Regions from separate parts of the Cellulosimicrobium sp. 4261 genome, predicted to be linked through region 1. Evidence: predicted binding sites of a transcription regulator. Region 1 holds the regulator's gene; each other region holds the start of a gene.
What was found. Region 1 encodes Rex, which represses fermentation and respiration genes when NADH is low (regulators of the CRP and FNR family bind a similar motif). Its sites were predicted from a motif close to CTTGTGAANNNNTTCACAAG; they were not measured.

Region 1 (4,610 bases):
TAGTCCGTGCCCGTGAGCGCGACGACATCGCCGCGCTCGTCGGCGTCCCACGTGCGGACCGACCCGTCGCCCGAGACGAAGCCCTGGCCCACGACGTCGGTCGTCGCGCCGGAGTCCTGGGCGGCGCACGCCGCGAGGCCGAGGGTCGCGGCGAGCACGACGGCGCCCGTCAGCGCCCGGCGCACGGGTCGGCGACGCGACGGCACGGCAGCAGCCCGCGCCTCGACGGAGAGGGGGCGCGCGGCGCGCGCGCGCGAGTCGGCGGTCACGACGGCATCACGGGACGCACCCTGCCCGCGCTTCCTGAACGGGACCTGAGAGACGTGACCTCCGCCACGCCCGAACCGCGCAGTTCGGGCGTGGCGACCATGGCGACAGCGCTGGACATGACCGACGTCACGCCCCCGAGACGGTCGCCGCGCCCGGGAGGAGGTCCGCGACCGGCTCGGTGTAGTGCAGGCCGACCAGGCGGTCGTCCTCGAAGTGCAGGGACGTGAGCGACGCGAGCGAGCACTCGCGCTTGCGCGGGTCGTGCCAGAGCCGGCGGTTCTCGAAGCTCAGGCGCGTGAGCCACACCGGGAGCTGGTGGCTGACGAGCAGCGCCTCGTGCCCGGCCGCCTTGTCCCGCGCGTCGGTGACGGCGGCCCGCATGCGCGCGACCTGCTCCACGTACGGCTCGCCCCACGACGGGCGGAACGGGTTCCACAGGTAGGGCCAGTGCTGCGGGTGCCGCAGCGAGCCGTCGCCGACGCCGAAGGTCTTGCCCTCGAAGTGGTTCGCGGCCTCGATGAGCCGCTCGTCCGTGCCGAGCTCGAGCCCGAACGCCTCGGCGGCTGGCGTCGCGGTCTCCTGCGCGCGCTGCAGCGGCGACGCCACGACGACCGTGAGGTCGGCGCGCGGGCGCGACGTGCCGTCGGGCCCGGGCTCGCCGGCGAGGTGCGCGGCGACGCGGCGAGCCATCTCGTGCCCGCGCTCGGAGAGGTGGTAGCCGGGGATCCGGCCGTAGAGGACGCCGTCGGGGTTGTGGACCTCGCCGTGGCGCAAGAGGTGGACGATGGTGGAGACCATGCCCACCAGTGTCCCGCACTCGGGGCGAGCGCACGCCATCGCGGGCCGACGTCGCGGGACGGGACGGGCGGGGACGCGCCGGGACGGGCCGGTCAGGTGTCGCGGTCGGCCTTGCACGCCTCGGCGACGGCGGCCATCGCCTCGCCCAGCGCGCGGAACTGCTCCGGCGTGAGCACGTCGACCAGGTAACGGCGCACGGCCGCGACGTGCGCGGGCGCCGACGCGACGAGCACGCGGTAGCCCTCGCTCGTCATCGCGCAGTTCACGCCGCGGCGGTCGCCCGAGCTCGCGGAGCGCCGGACCAGGCCGCGCGCCTCCATGCGCGCGACGGTGTGCGTCACGCGGCTGCGCGAGCGGGCGAGACCGTCCGCGAGCGCCGACATGCGCAGCGTGTGGTCGGGGCTCTCCGAGAGGCGCACGAGCAGCTCGTACTCGTTGAGGGACACGTCGGACCGCTCCTCGTGGTCACGACCCAGGGCCTCGATGAAGCGCACGGTCCCGTCGAGGTAGGCGCGCCACAGCCGCTGCTGCTCGGTGTCGAGCCAGCGCGGCTCGCCGGTCGGGGCGACTGCCGCGGTGCGGACGTTCCTCGCCGTCGGGATGTCGACGTCGTTGCTGGTCATGGGTCCTCGGCGGTGCGGGAGGGGCTGGGGGCGGTGCGGGGCGTCGCGGAACATTGTTCCACCCCACCGGGAATAGACGGATCGAGGGGTGCTGTTGATACGCTCGTCCGAAGTTGAACCTTCAACCACTTGGGTCCGCCAGGACCCCGACCACCACAGGAGCACCCATGGCCTCGTCGCTGCCCGCCGGCCTCACCACCGGTACCTACGCCCTCGACGCGTCGCACTCGCAGGCGTCGTTCACCGTCCGCCACGCCGGGATCTCCAAGGTCCGCGGCACCCTCGCGATCACCGACGGCACGATCACCGTGGGCGACGACCTCGAGTCGACGTCCGTGACCGCCCAGCTCGACGCCGCGTCCGTGAGCACGGGCGACGAGAACCGCGACAACCACCTGCGCAGCGCCGACTTCTGGGACGCCGAGAACAAGCCGACGTGGACGTTCACGTCGACGCGCATCACGGGCGACGGCGACGACTACGTCGTGGCGGGCGACCTGACCATCAACGGCGTCACCAAGCCGGTCGAGCTCGAGACCGAGTTCGCGGGCACCGCGACCGACCCGTTCGGCAACCCGCGCGCCGGGTTCGAGGCGACCACCGAGATCTCGCGCAAGGAGTTCGGCCTCACCTGGAACGCCGCGCTCGAGACCGGCGGCGTGCTCGTCGGCGACAAGATCAAGATCGCGCTCGACGTCTCGGCCATCAAGCAGGCCTGACCGTCCTCCCGGGCACGTCCCGGGCGAGACCGGCGCCCACCGGCAGGGGTGCCGCCCCGAGGGGCCGCGTGCAGAGCACGCGGCCCTTCGTCCCCCCGGGTCCGGGCGCCGGGCCCGCTCAGCGCTCCTGCGACGCCGCGAGCGCGCGGGCCTGCGAGTGGAACGCGAGGATCTGCAGCTCGCTGCCGACGTCCACGCCGCGCACGTCGACGTCCGCCGGGACCTGGAGCGCGCGCGGCGCGAAGTTGAGGATCTCGCGCACCCCGGCCGCGACCACGCGGTCCGCGACCGCCTGGGCGTGCGCCGCAGGCGTCGCGAGGACGACGATCGACACCTTCTCGCGCTCCACGACCTCCTCGAGCGCGTCGACGTGCTCGACGACGAGGCCCGCGGCCCGCGTCCCGACGACGTCCGGCGACGCGTCGAGCAGCGCCGCGACGTGGAAGCCGCGCTGCTCGTAGCCCGAGTAGTTCGCGAGGGCGTGCCCCAGGTTGCCGATCCCGACGATCGCGATCCGGTGCTCGTCGACCAGGCCCAGCGCCTCGGTGATGTACTGCGCCAGCGAGTCGACGTCGTAGCCCACGCCGCGCGTGCCGAACGAGCCGAGGAAGGACAGGTCCTTGCGCAGCTGCGCCGGGCCCACGCCGGACAGCTCCGCGAGCTCGACCGACGACGTCGTCCCGACGCCCCGCGCCACGAGGTCGCGCAGCGCACGCAGGTAGGACGGGAGCCGCGCCACCGTCGCGCTCGGGATCCCCGGCGCCGTCACCTCACCGACTACCTGCTCAGCCACCGTCACTCCGTCGTCCATGGGACCGTCCTCGTCGACGGTCACGCTCCACCGGGAGGAATCATCCCAGGTCCGTGCGCGGCACCGAAATCCGGGCCACCGCGCGCGCCAGCCGACGCGCGTCCACGCGCCAGAAGCCCTGCTGCACGCCGCCGACCGTGACGACCGGCACGTACTCGCCGTACTGCTCGCGCAGCGCCGGGTCCGCGCCCGGCGCGTCGACGTCGACCTCCGCCCACGCGACGCCGGCCTCGCGGCACACCGCCTCGACGACCGCCCGCGCGTCGTCGCACAGGTGGCAGCCCGCGCGGCCGAACAGCAGGACCGGGGCGGGGGCGTCGGAGGTGCTCACGCCTCCCAGGGTACGAGGCCCCGGCAGCCCGACCGCCTAGAGTGGAGGCATGGCGACGTCTCCCGGCCCGGGCCCCGACCCGACCTCCCGGCCGACGCTCCCCGAGGAGGCCCCCGCGCGCGCCCCCGGGCCGCCGCACCGGACCGCCGCGTTCTTCGACGTCGACAACACGATCATCCGCGGCGCGTCGTCGTTCCACCTCGCGCGCGCCCTGTACCAGCGCGAGTTCTTCTCGACGCTCGACATCGTGCGGTTCGCGGCGCACCAGGCCCGGTACCTCGTGTTCGGCGAGAACAAGCGGCAGATCGACCGCATCCGCTCGCGCGCCCTGGACCTCATCGCCGGGCGCTCCGTCGCGGAGGTCACCGCGATCGGCGAGGAGGTCTACGACACCGTCCTGTCGCTGCGCATCTACCCCGGCACGCGCCGTCTGCTCGACGAGCACCTCGCCGCCGGGCACCAGGTGTGGCTCGTCTCCGCGACCCCCGTCGAGATCGGCGAGCTCATCGCGCGTCGGCTCGGCACGACGGGCGCGCTCGGCACCGTCGCGGAGCACGAGGACGGCTTCTACACGGGACGGCTCGTCGGCGACATGATGCACGGCCGCGCCAAGGCCGCCGGGGTGCGGGCGCTCGCCGAGCGCGAGGGCATCGACCTCGAGGCGTCGTACGCGTACGGCGACTCGCTCAACGACGTGACGATGATGGAGGCCGTGGGGCACCCGTGCCCCATCAACCCCGACGCGCGCCTGCGCCGCCACGCGCAGGACGTCGGCTGGCCCATCCGCGAGTTCCGCGGGCGCCGCCGCCGCGTCGCCCGCAGCAGCGTCCGCACCGCGAGCTGGGCCGGCGCCGCCTGGGCCGCCGCGCTCGTCCTGCGCTCCGTGCGCCGCGCCGTCGACCGGCGCATCGCGCGCCTCTGACCCGGCCTGCGGGGGACGGCGACCGCCGGAGACGCGGGGGGGCCCGGGCCCCGGGGGGGGGCGGGGGGGGGCCCCGGGGGGGGGGGGGGGGCCCGCCGCGGCCGGCCCACACGCCCGCCCCCGCGGGGGGGGGGTG
Region 2 (4,610 bases), on a different contig from region 1:
CGACACGAACGACGCGAGGACCGCGACCACCAGCACCCGCTGCTGCACCGTCACGGACCCACCGTACGACTCGGTCCCGCTGCCGTCCCGACCGAGGGACCACGGGCTCCGTGCTGCCTGTGGGACGCCTCGTCGGCTCGACGCCATACCTTGAGGTAGGTATGGTGCTCGCATGACGTCGACCGACGCCCGGACGCGCCTCGTCGCCGCCGCGCAGGAGCTGTTCTGGGCCCAGGGCGTCGGCGCGACGAGCCCGCGTCAGGTCCTCGCCGCGAGCGGCGTCGGGCAGGGCAGCCTCTACCACCACTTCCCCACGAAGCACGACCTCGCCGCGGCGGCCGTGCACGCCACGACGACCGCGGGCCTCGACGCAGCGCGGCGTGACCTCGGCGCGGAGGGCTCCGCCGTCGAGCGTCTCGTCCGCTATCTCGAACGGCCGCGGCCCGCGCTCGCCGGCTGCAGGGTCGGGCGCCTCGTGAGCGACCAGGCCGTCATGGACGACCCCGCGCTCGCCGCAGAGGTCCGCACCTACTTCCGCGGGCTCGTCGACCTGGCCGCCGCCGTCCTCGTCGAGGGCGGGCTGCCCGACGACGCGGCGCGCGACCGCGCGCACGCCGCCGTCGCCGTCGTGCAGGGCGGGTACGTCCTCGCGCGCGCCCTCGACGACCCGGGCGCGATGTCCGCCGCCGCGCGGGGCTTCGCCGCCCTGCTCGACCCGCTCCCGACCACCCCGGAGGACGCATGACCGACGCCGACCGCCCGTCCCTGCGCGAACGCCTGCGGGCCCTGCCCGTCTTCGGCCCCGACCTCCCCGGTCTCGACGTCGACGCCGCACCCGACGAGCCGGGCGCACTCTTCGTCCGCTGGCTCGACGACGCGATCGACGCCGGGCTGCCCGCGCCGCACGCCGCCACGCTCTCGACCGCCGACGCGAGCGGCCGGGTGGACGCCCGGACCCTGATCCTCAAGGACGTCGACGGCGACGGGTGGGTCTTCGCCACGCGCGCCGACTCCCCCAAGGGCGTCGCGCTCGCGCAGAACCCGAACGCCGCGCTGACGTTCCTCTGGCGCGAGCACGGGCGACAGGTCCGCGTGCGCGGACCCGTCGTGCCCCTGGACGCCGAGACGTCCGCCGCGGACTTCCGGGACCGGTCCGACTTCTCCCGCGCGACCGCCCTGGCGGGGTCGCAGAGCACCCCGCTCCCGTCCCGCGCCACGTACCGCGAGGCGTGGGACGCCGCCCTCGACCGCGTGCGGGCGCAGCCCGGGCTCGTCCTCGACGCGTGGACCGCCTACGCGCTCGAAGCGACGAGCGTGGAGTTCTGGGCGTCGTCGGGCGCGGGCCAGACCCGCCTGCGCTACACCGCGGCGTCCGGCGCGCCGACCACCTGGACGAAGGAGCTGCTGTGGCCCTGACCGACACCCCCGCCCTCACCCCGCCCGACGTCGAGGAGGTCCGGAGCGACGCGCGCGCCGCTCTCGACGCGGTGACCGACGCGGCGCGCGGGCTCGACGCCGCCGGGCTCGACGCGCCGTCGGCCCTGCCCGGGTGGTCGCGCAGCCACGTGCTCGCGCACGTCACCGCCATCGGCGAGGCCATGGCACGGCAGGCCGAGCGCGCCGCCGACGGTGAGCTCGTCGAGGTGTACGACGGCGGCGCGGCCGGGCGTGAGGACGGCATCCGGGCGGGCGCACTGCGCTCGGGCGCGCAGCACGTCGCGGCGCTCGACGCGCTGGCGGACCGCCTCGACGCCGCGTGGCCCGCCGCCGGGTCTGCCGGGTGGGCCGCGCCGGTGACCTACCGCGACGGCACGGTCACGGACGCGCTCGTGGCCTGGTGGCGCGAGGTGCGGATCCACGCCGTCGACCTCGACGCGGGCGTCGGGCTCGACACGTGGCCTCCCGCGCTCGGTCTCCACCTGCTCGACTTCCTCGGGGTGCGGCTCGCGGACGACGTCGTGGTCGAGCTCGCCGGAGAACCGGGAGAGCTCGTCGTGGGCCCCGGCGGTCTCCGTGTGGGACCGGGCGGCCTCCGTGGGGGACCGGACGGCCTCCGCATGGCTGCCGAACCCGGGCCCGGGGCCGTGTCCGGGGCGGCGCCCGCGCCCGGCCGGAGCGCCGTCGTCGTCCACGGCAGCCTCACCGACGTCGCCGCCTGGCTCGCCGGCCGGGCTCCCACCACCGAGCCCACCGCCCGCCTCGCGGGCGAGCCCGTGCGCCTCCCCGAGATCGGCCCCTGGCCCTCCCCGTACTCCCCGCAGCAGGACACCCCCGCCCCCGCGAGGTAGAGCCTCAGTGCACCGAGGTAGAGCCGTAGTCGACTCACCGAGGGAACCGCGGCTCTACCTCGCGGGACCAGGGATCTACCTCGCGGGACCAGGGCTCTACCTGGGCGGACGCGGCGGATCGCGCGGTACGAGACGTCCGACCTGCCCGGGTCGGGACCGAGGTCCCGCGAAAGTGTGACGCACGCCCGTGACGCACCGCACAGTTAGTGCACTCTTTCACAAGCGTAGGATCGACATGTGTCGAGTCGAGCGAGCAACCCCGCAAGCAGCGCAGACCAGATCGACGTAGCCCTCATCGGCGGTGGCATCATGAGCGCCACGCTCGGGGCACTCCTGAAGGTCTTGGAGCCCACCTGGACGGTGCGCATCTACGAGCGCCTGGACGCCGTGGCGCAGGAGTCGTCGAACCCGTGGAACAACGCCGGGACGGGTCATGCCGCCCTGTGCGAGCTGAACTACACGCCGGAGAAGCCGGACGGCTCGATCGACATCACCAAGGCGGTGAAGATCAACGAGCAGTTCGAGGTGTCGCGCGAGTTCTGGCACCACCTGCTCACGACGGGCGCCCTGCCGCAGCCCGCGAGCTTCATCTCCCGCACCCCGCACATGACGTTCGTGCGCGGCGCGGAGAACGTCGACTACCTGCGTCGCCGCTTCGAGACCCTGCGCCGCCACCCGCTGTTCAGCGAGCTCGAGTTCACGGACGACCCGGCGGTCATCGCCGAGTGGGCCCCGCTCCTGGTCGCCGAGCGCGACGGTGACGAGCCGGTCGCGGCGACGCGCGCGACGAGCGGGACGGACGTCGACTTCGGCGCCCTCACCGAGCAGCTCGTCGACTACCTCGTCTCGGAGGGCACGCAGCTCTACCTCGAGCACGAGGTGAAGAACCTCAAGAAGACGAAGGACGGCCGCTGGCGCCTGACGGTCAAGGACCGCTCGTGGAACGCCCCGAAGCGCCGCTCGACGGTCGAGGCCCGGTTCGTGTTCGTCGGCGCCGGCGGCGGCGCGCTGCCGCTCCTCCAGGCGGCCGGCATCCCCGAGGCGAAGGGCTACGGCGGCTTCCCGATCAGCGGCGAGTTCCTCCGCACGGACGACCCGGCGCTCGTCGCCCAGCACCAGGCGAAGGTCTACGGCAAAGCCGACGTCGGTTCGCCGCCCATGTCGGTCCCGCACCTGGACACGCGCGTCGTCGACGGCAAGACGTACCTCATGTTCGGCCCCTACGCCGGGTTCAGCCCCAAGTACCTCAAGAAGGGCAAGTACCTCGGGCTGTTCACGTCGCTGCGCCTGCACAACCTCGGCTCGATGGTCGGCGCGGGCCTGAAGAACCTCGACCTCACCCAGTACCTGGTCGGCCAGCTCCTCGCGAGCCCGGAGACCAAGTTCACCGCGCTCCAGGGCTTCATGCCGACGGCGCACCCCAAGCACTGGGAGACGATCACGGCGGGCCAGCGCGTCCAGGTGATCAAGAAGGACAAGGACGGCAAGGGCGTCCTCGAGTTCGGCACCGAGGTCATCGCGGCGGCCGACGGCTCGATCGCCGGCCTGCTCGGCGCCTCGCCGGGCGCCTCGACGGCCGTCCCCGCGATGATCGACCTGCTCGAGCGCTGCTTCCCCGCCCGCTTCACCAAGTGGCGCCCCGAGCTCGCGACGATGATCCCGAGCCTCGGCCACGCCCCGTGGGAGGCGCACGAGCTCGAGGGCCTGGACCAGCTCACAGGCGACGCGGACGTCGACGCGGTCGGCTCGCGCGCCTGACCAGAGCGCTACCCTCTCCCCCACGAACGGCCCGGACCTCCACGAGGTCCGGGCCGTTCGTGCGTCCGGAGACGCCGCACGCGATCGAGCGGCGCGTGGCCGCGCCGCTGCGCACGCGGGGACTCAGCGCGCGAGCGGCGTTCCCCGGGTCCCCGGCCGCCGCGGCGCGGCGGGCGCGTTCGCCCCGGGACGCCCGCCCGGCACGGCAGGAGCGGCGCGCACGCCGTCGCGCACGGCGGGGTTCGGCACGACGCGCCGCAGCACGACCTCGGCCGCGACCTCGTGCGGGTCGACGACGGCCCCCGGCTCGACCGGGCGCGACGCGGCGGCGCGCAGGTCGGCGTCGAGCCGCTGCGCGTCGCGGTCCCAGCGTTCGCCGTGCACCGACCGGTCCCCGCGAGCGTCCCACGCGGCACCACCGGGCCACGCGCCGTCGGACCCGGCGGGGAACCACGGACGGGCCGGGTCCTCACGCCGGACCGCGAGGGCCGCGACCGTCGGGCCGACGACGAGGAGAAGAACCATCACACCCCAGAAGATGTCCATGGCTCCACCCTCCCGGCG
Region 3 (4,610 bases), on a different contig from region 1:
GGGCGGATCGCGTTGAGCGAGGCCGCGTAGTCGGCGACCTTCTCGACGTTGTCCGGGTCGTCGGTGAGGCCCGGGACGAGGACGAAGCGCACCCACACCTCGGGCGCGTGGCCGGTGAGCCCGCGCTCGGCGACCCGCCGCCCGAACCGCAGGGTCGGCTCGAGGTCGCGGCTCGTGACCTTCTTGTAGGTCTCCGGGTCGCCGGACTTCACGTCGAGCAGCACGAGGTCCGTGTCGTCGAGCATCGCGTCGGTCGCGTTCGCCCCGAGGAAGCCCGACGTGTCGAGCGCGGTGTGCACGCCCATCGCCTTCGCGCCGCGCAGGACGCGCGCCGCGAACGCGGGCTGCATGAGCACCTCACCGCCCGAGAGCGTGAGCCCCCCGTGCGTCGCCCGGAACACGGGCAGGTAGCGCCGGACGCGCCCGAGCAGCTCGTCCGCCGTGACGGGCCTGCCGTCCTTCATGGCGAACGTGTCGGGGTTGTGGCAGTACAGGCACCGCAGCGGGCACCCGTTGAGGAAGACCGTGAGCCGGGTCCCCGGTCCGTCCACGGCGGTGACGAGCTCCCAGGAGTGGACCGAGCCGAGCTCGCCCGCGTGCATCGCCGCGAGCTTGTCGGCCCGGTCCACGTCCGCGACCGTCAACCCGTCCAGACCCGCGCCCGCCCGGCGTGCGTGGCCCACGGGCGTGCCCGACGCCGCGGGCTCGGCCGCGGAGGTCGGGGCGCCCGGGACGTCGAGGCGCGTGGCGTCGTCGGGCAGGGTGCTCCCGGGGACGCCGCACCCGCGCTGCGGGCGGACGGCGGGGCCGGGAAGGGTGACGGTCATGGCTGGCTCCTCAGGGCTCGTCAGGGCTCGTCAGAGCGCGCCGTGGAAGGTGCGCGAGAGCACGTCCAGCTGCTGCTCGCGCGTGAGGCGGACGAAGTTCACCGCGTACCCGGACACGCGGATCGTCAGCTGCGGGTAGTTCTCCGGGTGGTCCATGGCGTCCAGGAGCGTCTCGCGGTTCAGCACGTTGACGTTCATGTGGTAACCCTCGGACCCGATGTAGGCGTCCAGGAGGCCGGCGAGGTTGGTGACCTGCTCCTCCTTGGTACGCCCGAGGCCGCTCGGCACGACCGTGTTGGTCAGCGAGATGCCGTCCTGCGCCTCGTCGTACGGCAGCTTGGCCACCGAGAGCGCCGAGGCGAGCATGCCGTGCGTGTCGCGCCCGTTCATCGGGTTGGCACCCGGGGCGAACGGCTCGCCGGCCCGGCGGCCGTCGGGCGTGTTGCCCGTCGCCTTGCCGTACACGACGTTCGACGTGATCGTCAGCACCGACTGCGTGGGCACCGCGTCACGGTACGTCGGGTGCGTGCGCACCTTCGCCATGAACCGCTCGACGAGGTCGACGGCGATCGCGTCGGCCCGGTCGTCGTCGTTGCCGAACGTCGGGTACTCGCCCTCGGTCACGTAGTCGACGACGAGGCCGCGCTCGTCGCGGACGACGGAGACCTTCGCGTGCTTGATCGCCGACAGCGAGTCCGCCGCGACGGACAGGCCCGCGATGCCGCACGCCATGGTCCGCAGCACGTCCTTGTCGTGCAGCGCCATCTCGATGCGCTCGTACGCGTACTTGTCGTGCGACCAGTGGATGCAGTTGAGCGCCTCGACGTACGTCTCGGCCAGCCAGTCCATCGTCGCGTCGAACTTCGCCATGACGTCGTCGAAGTCGAGAACGTCGCCCTCGACGGGCGCCGCCACGGGCGAGACCTGCTTGCCCGAGATCTCGTCGCGCCCACCGTTGATCGCGTAGAGCAGCGTCTTGGCGAGGTTCACGCGCGCACCGAAGAACTGCATCTGCTTGCCGACCCGCATCGGGGACACGCAGCACGCGATCGCCGCGTCGTCGCCCCAGTGCTGGCGGATGAGCTCGTCCGACTCGTACTGCACGGCCGAGGTGTCGATCGAGACCTGCGCGCAGTAGTCCTTGAAGCCCTGCGGCAGCTCCGGGCTCCAGAAGACCGTCATGTTCGGCTCGGGGGCCGGGCCGAGGTTGTAGAGCGTCTGGAGGAACCGGAACGAGTTCTTCGTGACGAGCGGGCGCCCGTCCTCGCCCATGCCGCCGATCGTCTCGGTGACCCACGTCGGGTCGCCGGAGAACAGCGCGTCGTACTCGGGCGTGCGCAGGAACCGCACGATGCGCAGCTTGATGACGAAGTCGTCGATGATCTCCTGCGCCTCGGACTCCGTGATGCGGCCGGCCTCGAGGTCGCGGTCGATGAACACGTCGAGGAACGTCGACGTGCGGCCGAGCGACATCGCGGCGCCGTTCTGCTCCTTCACCGCGGCGAGGTAGGCGAAGTAGAGCCACTGCACGGCCTCGCGGGCCGACGTCGCGGGCCCGGAGATGTCGTAGCCGTACGAGGCCGCCATCTCCTTGAGCTCGCCCAGGGCGCGGATCTGCTCCGCGTGCTCCTCGCGCTCGCGCACGACCTTCTCGCTGAAGGGCTGCGTGTCGAGCCCGAGCTTGTCGAGCTTCTTCGCGGCGATCAGCGCGTCCACGCCGTAGAGCGCGACGCGGCGGTAGTCGCCGATGATCCGGCCGCGGCCGTAGGCGTCGGGCAGGCCCGTGATGATGTGCGAGCTGCGGGCCGCGCGCACGTTCGGCGGGTAGACGTCGAACACGCCCTGGTTGTGCGTCTTGCGGTACTCGGTGAAGACCTTCCGCAGGGTCTCGTCGACCTCGTAGCCGTAGGTCTCCAGCGCGCCCTCGACCATGCGCCAGCCGCCGTTCGGCATGATCGCGCGCTTGAGCGGGGCGTCGGTCTGGAGACCGACGATCACCTCGTGCGCCTTGTCGATGTAGCCCGGCGCGTGCGCCGTGATCCCGGCGGGCGTGTGGGTGTCCACGTCGTAGATCCCCATCTCCCGCTCCTCCGGGAACATGGCGGACAGCGTGCTCCAGATGCCCGTCGTGCGCTCCGTGGGGCCGGCGAGGAACGACGCGTCGCCCGTGTACGGGCGGTAGTTGCGCTGGATGAAGTCGCGCACGTCGACCGTGTCGCGCCACGGGCCGTCGGTGAAGCCCTCCCACGCGGGGACGTGCGCGGTGTCGTGCTGCGGGTCGACGGTGCCCGCCTCCGCCGCGCGGCCGCCGCTCGTCGTGCCAGGTGCCTCGGAAACGCTGGTCATTAGGACCTCCCTCGTGCCTGACGCGCGGGTCCGCGCGCCGGCCGGACCCGCCGGCCTCGCGAGGACCCGGGTGGGGTCCTCGGCCGAGGTTCCGACGGGCTCCTTCGCCACCTCCAGGCTAGGTTCCCGGGGCCCGCGACGGAGGCGTTCGGGACCGCTCGGGGACCTAGGTCCCGAGGCGGGCGGGACCTGCCAGGAACGGCGGGATCCTGCGGGTCCCGGGCTCTTCGACATCCCCGCCGGGGAGGTCTTGTGATGACCTTCACAAGACCTCCGGCCCTGCCGCCAGGGACCGCGCACCGCGGTCGTGACGCACGACACGGGCGCCCGTCACACGCTCGCCGGACGTGCCACGCGCATCCGTGTGAGACTGCCCGGGTGAAACGCACCGTAGGGGTCGAGGAAGAGTTCCTGCTCGTCGGCGACGACGGGCAGCCCGTCGCCCGCGCGGCCGAGGCCCTCGAGGCCTCCGGCAGCGACGACAAGGGCGGGGGCACCGGCTCGCTGGAGTCGGAGTTCATGGAGGAGCAGCTCGAGACGGCGACGCACCCGCGCCGCGAGATCGACGAGCTCGCGACCGAGATCCGCGACGGCCGGCGCCGTGCCCAGGAGGCCGCGGACCGCGTCGGGGCCCGGGTCGCCGCGCTCTCGACGTCTCCCCTGCCGTTCGAGGGCACGACCGTGTCGCGCCTGCGCTACCTCGAGGCACGCGCCGCGTTCGGCCTCACCGCGCGCGAGCAGCTGACGAGCGGCTGCCACGTGCACGTCGCCGTCGCGGACGACACCGAGGGCGTCGCCGTGCTCGACCGGATCGGGCCGTGGCTCGCGACGCTCCTCGCGCTGAGCACGAACTCGCCCTTCTGGCAGGGCCAGGACAGCGGGTACGCGAGCTTCCGGTCGCAGGTCTGGTCGCGCTGGCCCACCTCGGGCCCGACGCGCGCGTTCGGCTCGCCCGAGGCGTACCGCGCGGCGGTCGACGGCCTCGTGGCGACCGGCACGATCCTCGACGAGAACATGGTCTACTTCGACGCCCGCCTGTCGTCGCGCTACCCCACGGTCGAGATCCGCGTCGCGGACGTGTGCCTCGACCCGGACACCGCGACGCTGCTCGCGGCGCTCGCCCGCGGCCTCGTCGAGACGGCGGCCCGCGAGTCCGCCGACGGCACGCCCGCGCCCGAGCTGCGGCCCGAGATCCTGCGCACCGCGTCCTGGCGCGCCGGCCGCTCGGGCCTCGAGGAGGACCTCGTCTCGCCCCTCACGTGGCGCCCGGCCCCCGCGCACGACGTCGTCGGCCAGCTCGTCGCGCACGTGCGCGACGCGCTCGTCGACGCCGGCGACCTGGACGCGGTGACCGAGCTGCTCGGCCGCCTGTGGTCCGGGGGCAACGGCGCCGCCCGGCAGCGCGCGTGGCACGCGGCGTCCGGCGGCGACCTGCGC

Region 2: mqo (malate dehydrogenase (quinone)) is a predicted target of Rex. The motif match lies at 2,492-2,511, and genes of this name have one in related genera.
Region 3: pflB (formate C-acetyltransferase) is a predicted target of Rex. The motif match lies at 3,423-3,442, and genes of this name have one in related genera.

What each region holds. Positions count from the first base shown of each region.
Region 1 covers NZ_JBEPOQ010000003.1:16-4,625, reverse strand. The annotation lists gene ABIE39_RS04610 (TlpA disulfide reductase family protein) at 1-185, opposite strand, end outside; gene ABIE39_RS04605 (histidine phosphatase family protein) at 397-1,068, opposite strand; gene ABIE39_RS04600 (MarR family transcriptional regulator) at 1,161-1,691, opposite strand; gene ABIE39_RS04595 (YceI family protein) at 1,859-2,410, shown strand; gene ABIE39_RS04590 (redox-sensing transcriptional repressor Rex) at 2,529-3,203, opposite strand; gene ABIE39_RS04585 (glutaredoxin family protein) at 3,262-3,552, opposite strand; gene ABIE39_RS04580 (HAD-IB family hydrolase) at 3,602-4,474, shown strand.
Region 2 covers NZ_JBEPOQ010000005.1:171,007-175,616, reverse strand. The annotation lists gene ABIE39_RS08830 (MFS transporter) at 1-54, opposite strand, end outside; gene ABIE39_RS08825 (TetR family transcriptional regulator) at 173-745, shown strand; gene ABIE39_RS08820 (pyridoxal 5'-phosphate synthase) at 742-1,416, shown strand; gene ABIE39_RS08815 (maleylpyruvate isomerase family mycothiol-dependent enzyme) at 1,407-2,288, shown strand; gene mqo (malate dehydrogenase (quinone)) at 2,526-4,046, shown strand; gene ABIE39_RS08805 (hypothetical protein) at 4,170-4,592, opposite strand.
Region 3 covers NZ_JBEPOQ010000002.1:433,194-437,803, forward strand. The annotation lists gene pflA (pyruvate formate-lyase-activating protein) at 1-827, opposite strand, end outside; gene pflB (formate C-acetyltransferase) at 858-3,173, opposite strand; gene ABIE39_RS04310 (carboxylate-amine ligase) at 3,552-4,610, shown strand, end outside.